Regions from separate parts of the Streptomyces sp. MS19 genome, predicted to be linked through region 3. Evidence: riboswitches for the same ligand, from Rfam matches in the RefSeq annotation. Region 3 holds a riboswitch; each other region holds the start of a gene.
What was found. A riboswitch is a leader RNA that binds a small molecule or an ion and turns the genes downstream of it on or off. The one in region 3 is predicted to bind thiamine pyrophosphate.

Region 1 (2,245 bases), on a different contig from region 3:
GAGGCGATGTGGTCGCGGCCGATCCGCATGCCCGAGCGGTAGAGGGTGAGCCAGCCGGCCGACGGGTCGGCCTGCTTCAGCTCCCACACGACCGACGTCTGCGTGACGGTGACGTCGTCCAGCACGCCGAGCGAGCCGATCAGGATGCCCGCCAGCAGCAGGCCGCGCACCTCGATGCCCGGGTAGAGGCTGTGGACGAGGCCGGTCTGCTCGTCGGTGTTGCCGGTCAGGTGCGCCCAGCCGATGAACAGCGAGCCGAGCGCGCCGATGAGCAGCAGCGACACGAGCGTGCCGAGGACGGCGACGGAGGTACGCGCGTTCACCCCGTGGGTCAGGTAGAGGGTGGTCAGCATGATCACGCTGCCGCCGATCACCGCCACGACCAAGGGGTTCGAGCCGTGGAGGATCGCGGGCAGGATGAAGAGGGTCAGCACCGAGAAGCTCACGCCGAGCCCGACGAGCGCGAGCAGCCCGCGCAGCCGCCCGACCACGACGACGGCGAGCGCGAAGATCGCGGCGAGCAGCAGGATCGGCAGCTGCCGGTCCACGTCGCGGACGCTGTACTGGAGTTCCTCGGGCGCGTCGGGCGCGTAGGCGACGACGACCTCCTGGCCGACGTCGAACCGCTGCGTCGCGTCGGGGGGCACGACCTCGGTGAACGTGCGTCCGGCGTCCGGGCCGCTGGTGACCTCGACGGTGGCCCGTTCGCACGCGCCGGGGTTGCCCCGCGGCACCTGCACGCCCAGCTCCTCGCACGGGGTCTCGGTGACCTCGGTGACGCGCGCCTGCTCGGTCTGCTGGTCGAAGCCGACGCCCGTGTGCCCGTCCTGCTCCGGTGTCCCGCCGGGCCACAGCAGCACGAGCCCCGCGGCCATGACGGCGGCGAACGGGATCAGCACCGCCGCTATCACCTTGCGCAGCCGTGCCGAGACGGGCGCGGCGGGGCCGTGCTGGTGCCCGTGCGCGTGCCCGTGCGCCGGGGGGTGCGGGGGGCCCGGTGGTTGGTCGTCGAGTCGGCTCACGCTCCGATCATCGCGTAAGAATCACGGCGCCCTGTTCAGCACACCCCGGCGCGGGCTAGCGTGGGACCGCTGACCAAGCACATCGCGGGAGCTCCGGGCACGGGGCTGAGAGGGCGCTGGAGCCGCGCCGACCGCCGAACCTGTTACCGGGTAATGCCGGCGTAGGGAGTGGGTCGAATGACCTCGCACGACACACGCACGTCCGACGTGTCCGCCATCGGATCACACAAGGGATATCTCACCGGTTCGCGCCCCGATCTGCGGGTGCCGGTGCGCCGCGTGCACCTGACCGACGGGACCGACGTCACGCTGTACGACACCTCGGGTCCGTACACGGACCCGGAGGTCGAGACCGATGTCCGCCGCGGCCTGCCGCCGCTGCGCGGCGCGTGGATCGAGGAGCGGCGGGCCGACGGGACGCCCGCCGTCACACAGCTGGCGTACGCCAGGCGCGGGGAGATCACCCCCGAGATGGAGTACGTGGCGCTCAGGGAGAACCGTTCACCCGCCTTCGTGCGCGACGAGATCGCGGCGGGCCGGGCCGTCCTGCCGGTGAACGTGAACCACCCGGAGTCCGAGCCGATGATCATCGGGAAGAACTTCCTGGTGAAGGTGAACGCCAACATCGGCAACTCCGCCGTCACCTCGTCCGTGGACGAGGAGGTGGAGAAGATGACGTGGGCGACCCGCTGGGGCGCCGACACGATCATGGACCTGTCCACGGGCCGCGACATTCACCGGACACGCGAGTGGATTCTCCGCAACTCGCCCGTACCGGTGGGAACCGTGCCGATCTACCAGGCGTTGGAGAAGGTGAACGGCAGGGCGGAGGAGCTGACATGGGAGATCTACCGCGACACGGTGGTCGAGCAGGCCGAGCAGGGCGTGGACTACATGACGGTCCACGCGGGCGTTCTGCTGCGATACGTACCGCTGACCGCGCGGCGTAAGACGGGCATCGTCTCGCGCGGCGGCTCGATCATGGCGGCCTGGTGCCTGGCACACCACCAGGAGAGCTTCCTGTACACGCACTTCGAGGAGCTGTGCGAGATCCTGCGCGCGTACGACGTCACGTTCTCGCTGGGTGACGGGCTGCGGCCCGGGTCCATCGCGGACGCCAACGACGAGGCGCAGTTCGCCGAACTGCGCACGCTGGGCGAGCTGAACGCGATCGCGAAGGCGCACGACGTGCAGACCATGATCGAGGGCCCCGGGCACGTCCC
Region 2 (2,245 bases), on a different contig from region 3:
CGCCCGAGGAGCGCCGCGAGGCGGTCGTGGCGCTGGGCGAGAAGCCGTTCCGCGCACAGCAGTTGTCGCGGCACTACTTCGGCCGCTGGACCGCCGACCCGGCGGAGTGGACGGATGTGCCCGCCGCGGCGCGCGGGCGGCTCGCGGCGGCGCTGCTGCCGCCGCTGATGACCGAGGTGCGGCACATCGAGTGCGACGAGGGCGCCACCCGCAAGACGCTGTGGCGCCTGCACGACGGCACGCTGGTCGAGTCGGTGCTGATGCGCTACCCGGACCGGGTCACCATGTGTGTCTCGTCGCAGGCCGGGTGCGGGATGAACTGCCCGTTCTGCGCCACCGGGCAGGCGGGGCTCGACCGCAACCTGTCGACCGCCGAGATCGTCCACCAGATCGTGGACGGCATGCGGGCGCTGCGTGACGGCGACGTGCCGGGCGGCCCCGCGCGGCTGTCGAACATCGTCTTCATGGGCATGGGCGAGCCGCTGGCCAACTACCGCCGGGTGACCGGCGCGATCCGCCGCCTGACGGACGAGGCGCCGCACGGCGTGGGCCTGTCGCAGCGCGGGATCACCGTCTCGACGGTGGGCCTGGTCCCGGCCATGCGCCGCTTCGCCGACGAGGGTTTCTCCTGCCGTCTCGCGGTGTCGCTGCACGCGCCGGACGACGAGCTGCGCGACACCCTGGTGCCGGTCAACACGCGCTGGAAGGTCCGTGAGGTCCTCGACGCGGCCTGGGACTACTCGGACAAGTCCGGCCGCCGCGTCTCCATCGAGTACGCGCTGATCAGGGACATCAACGACCAGGCGTGGCGCGCCGACCGGCTGGGCCGGCTGCTCAAGGGGCGTGGCGCGCACGTGAACCTGATCCCGCTGAACCCCACGCCCGGATCGAAGTGGACGGCGTCGCGTCCGGAGGACGAGCGGGCGTTCGTCGCCGCGCTGGAGGCGCACGGCGTACCGGTGACGGTGCGGGACACCCGGGGCCAGGAGATCGACGGGGCCTGCGGGCAGCTGGCGGCGACGGAGCGGGTCTGACCGGCGGCTGCTATCGTTGGCCGGTAGTTTTTCATCTTTCCGACAGGGGAGCGCTCGCAGCGCTGAGAGTGCGGCAACGGCCGCAGACCCTCGAACCTCGCCCGGGTCATGCCGGGTAGGAAGTTCGGAACCACTCTCGTGCTGCCCGCGCGCGCCCGCGCCAAGAAGGCGGCACCATGAAGCGCACCGCGACACTGGGCATATGCGGTCTTGCCCTCGGCCTCTGCCTGGTCACCGCCTGCGGCAGCGACGGCGACGGCGGCAGCGGTGGGTCGGAGGGCGGTGACGGCGCCGGCTCGCGCGAGGTGACGCTGGTCACGCACGACTCGTTCCTCGTCTCCGACGACGTCCTCGCCCGCTTCGAGGAGGAGTCGGGCTACCACGTGAACGTCCTGCGCGGCGGCGACGCGGGCGTGGTCGTCAACCAGGCGGTGCTCTCGCGGGGCAACCCGCAGGGCGACGTGCTGTTCGGCGTGGACAACACGCTGCTGTCCCGCGCGCTCGACGAGGACGTGTTCGAGCCGTACGAGGCGGCGGGCCTGGACGCGATACCGGCTCAGCTGCGCCTCGACGGCGAGAACCGCGTCACGCCCGTGGACACCGGCGACATCTGCGTCAACTACGACCGCGCGTGGTTCGCCGAGGAGGGCATCGACCCGCCCGAGACGTTCGCCGACCTGACCGACCCCGCCTACCGCGACCTGCTCGTGGTGGAGAACGCCGCGACGTCCTCGCCCGGCCTCGGCTTCCTCCTGGCGACCGTCGCGACCTTCGGGGAGGACGGCTGGCAGGACTGGTGGCAGCAGCTCGCCGACAACGGCGTGGAGGTCGTGGACGGCTGGGAGCAGGCGTACAACGAGCGGTTCTCCGGCTCAGGCCAGGGCGGTGACCGGCCGCTGGTCGTCTCCTACGCCTCCAGCCCGCCCGCCGGGGTGGTCTACGGCGGCGAGGAGCGGCCGGACGAGGCGCCGACCGGTGTGTCCACGGGCACCTGCTTCCGGCAGGTCGAGTTCGCCGGGCTGCTGGCGGGCGCCCAGAACCCCGAGGGGGGCCGCGCGCTGCTGGACTTCCTGATCGGCAGGGACTTCCAGGAGGACATGCCGCTCCAGATGTTCGTCTCGCCGGTGCTGCCCGACGCGGCGCTGCCCGAGGAGTACACGCGGTACGGCGTCACCGTGGACGATCCGGTGACGATGGACCCGGCGGAGATC
Region 3 (2,245 bases):
AGGACACGGGCTGTGGCGGCGGTCGTCATGGGGTGCCTCCGGTTCCGGTGGTCGGACGGTCAGGTCGGACGGGTCAGGACGGAGAGCCGTTCGGGCCGCACTTGATGATCGGGCGGATGCAGTCGCGCACGCGCCGTTCCATCTCGGCGGTCGGCCAGGCGTTGAAGAAGTCTCCGTGCATCGTGTATCCGGGTCCTGATGCGAGGCGGAAGTTGGAGGGGTCACCGTTCACGGGGTAGCGCAGTACCTGACGGAGCTTGGGCACGGCCACCGGGTGCGTGGAGGGGCAGGTGCCGCCCACGGGGTAGGCCATGTGGCTCTTGTGGTCGGGGGAGTCCAGGTCACGGCCGTTCCAGCACTGCGGGAAGTCGAGGTACGACTCAAGCGCCGTGCCGGCGGGGCAGTTGACGAAGTTCTGGGACGGGTTGACGTGCCCCGCGTGCAGACACGACCAGCGCGCGATGGTGCCCTCGGGGCTGGTGGCCATGGCGTTGCCCGCCACGATCTTCAGGCCCTGCGGCAGCGCCTGGGTGTTGGCGATCGTCTGGTCGTTGACGCCCTCGCCGAGGTAGTAGAACGTCGCGCTCTGCGGCTCCACCGGCTGGTCGTTCACGAACAGCGTCGGCACCCAGTAGGAGGACAGGTCGATCGCCGGGTCACAGGTGCTGTCCGAGGCCAGCAGGTCGCTCAGGTTCGTGTACGCGTCCGTCACGGTGCTCCCGAAGAAGCTGTGCGAGTGGGACGCGCCCGGCAGGCCGGGGAAGATGATCGGGTCGTCGGGGCGCCGGTGGCTGAACTCGCACTCGGCCACGAACTCGGCGACGCGGACGACGTTCGGTCCGACGGCCGCCTGCGACTGCTCGTTCTGGGCCGCGCGGCCCGTCGATCCGGTGAACAGCTGCGAGGCGACCACGGCCGCCACGGCCAGGACGGCCAGGAGCGCCTGCCATGGCGGGCGCCGGACTTGGGTCAGGTTCACGGGCTCTCCTTACGAGTGGGGGGTGACTTCCGCGCTGGGCGCGCGGCCGTCAGAGAGCGCTCTCTGAGGCCGGACACTAAGAGCGCCCCAAGAGAGCGTCAAGGAGTCCCGCACATTCCCGGAACTCGCCTGTCATTTCCCGGACATGGGGCCGGGACGCCGCCGGGACCGCCCCGCCGCCCGTCCCCCGCCCACCGCGCGCGGCCCCGGCGTACTACGCTGGCGGGCGAGCGTAAACACCCACGGGAGTCCGGCGCACCGGGCTGAGAGGGAGGCGGGCGGCCTCCGACCGTACGAACCTGATCCGGGTCATTCCGGCGAAGGGAGGAGTCGCGTGGACACGCGCGCACGCACGGCGGCCGGCGCGTACGACGCCGTGGTCGTCGGCGGCGGCGTCATCGGACTGGTGACGGCCTGGCGGGCGGCGGGGCGCGGGCTGCGGACCGCCGTCGCGGACGCGCGGCCGGGCGGCGGCGCGGCGCTGGTCGCGGCCGGGATGCTCGCGGCCGTCACCGAGCTGCACCACGGCGAGGAGGCGCTGCTCGACCTCAACCTCGCCTCGGCCGCCCGCTGGCCCGCCTTCGCCGCCGAACTGGCGGACGCGGCGGGCGCGGACGTCGGCCACCGCGCCCGCGGCACGCTCCAGGTGGCGCTCGACGCCGACGACCGCGCCCAGTTGCGGGAGCTGCGGCTCCTCCAGGAGCGCTGCGGCCTGGACACGCAGTGGCTGACGGGCCGCGAGTGCCGCCGCCTCGAACCGATGCTCGCGCCCGGCGTACGCGGCGGGGTGCGCGTGGACGGGGACCACCAGGCCGATCCGCGCCTGCTCGTGGCGGCGCTGCTGACGGCGTGCGAACGGGCCGGGGTGGCGCTGCACCGCTCGGACGCCGCCCGGCTCACCCTCGCGGGCGACCGCGCGACCGGCGTCGTCCTGGCCGACGGCACGCGGCTCGCGGCGGAGCGGACGGTCCTCGCGGGCGGCTGCCGCAGCGGCGACCTGGCGGGGCTGCCGCCCGGGGTGGCGGTGCCGGTACGGCCGGTGAAGGGGCAGGTCCTGCGGCTGCGCATGCCGGACACGCGGCAGCCGTTCCTGTCGCGGACGGTCCGCGCGGTCGTGCGCGGCGAGCAGGTGTACCTGGTGCCGCGCCGCAGCGGCGAGCTGGTGCTCGGCGCGACGGTCGAGGAGCGCGGCATGGACACGGAGGTGACGGCGGGCGGGGTCTACGGGCTGCTGCGCGACGCGCACGAGCTGCTGCCGGGACTGAC

Region 1: another riboswitch for thiamine pyrophosphate. It lies ahead of thiC (phosphomethylpyrimidine synthase ThiC); the one in region 3 lies ahead of thiO (glycine oxidase ThiO).
Region 2: another riboswitch for thiamine pyrophosphate. It lies ahead of ACL02R_RS24710 (thiamine ABC transporter substrate binding subunit); the one in region 3 lies ahead of thiO (glycine oxidase ThiO).

The regions. Positions count from the first base shown of each region.
Region 1 is NZ_JBJZOH010000006.1:134,974-137,218, forward strand. It holds gene ACL02R_RS08865 (YibE/F family protein) at 1-1,022, opposite strand, end outside; TPP riboswitch at 1,097-1,208, shown strand; gene thiC (phosphomethylpyrimidine synthase ThiC) at 1,200-2,245, shown strand, end outside.
Region 2 is NZ_JBJZOH010000036.1:26,496-28,740, reverse strand. It holds gene rlmN (23S rRNA (adenine(2503)-C(2))-methyltransferase RlmN) at 1-1,034, shown strand, start outside; TPP riboswitch at 1,069-1,174, shown strand; gene ACL02R_RS24710 (thiamine ABC transporter substrate binding subunit) at 1,211-2,245, shown strand, end outside.
Region 3 is NZ_JBJZOH010000002.1:50,644-52,888, forward strand. It holds gene ACL02R_RS02765 (DUF305 domain-containing protein) at 1-29, opposite strand, end outside; gene ACL02R_RS02770 (DUF1996 domain-containing protein) at 74-979, opposite strand; TPP riboswitch at 1,212-1,323, shown strand; gene thiO (glycine oxidase ThiO) at 1,314-2,245, shown strand, end outside.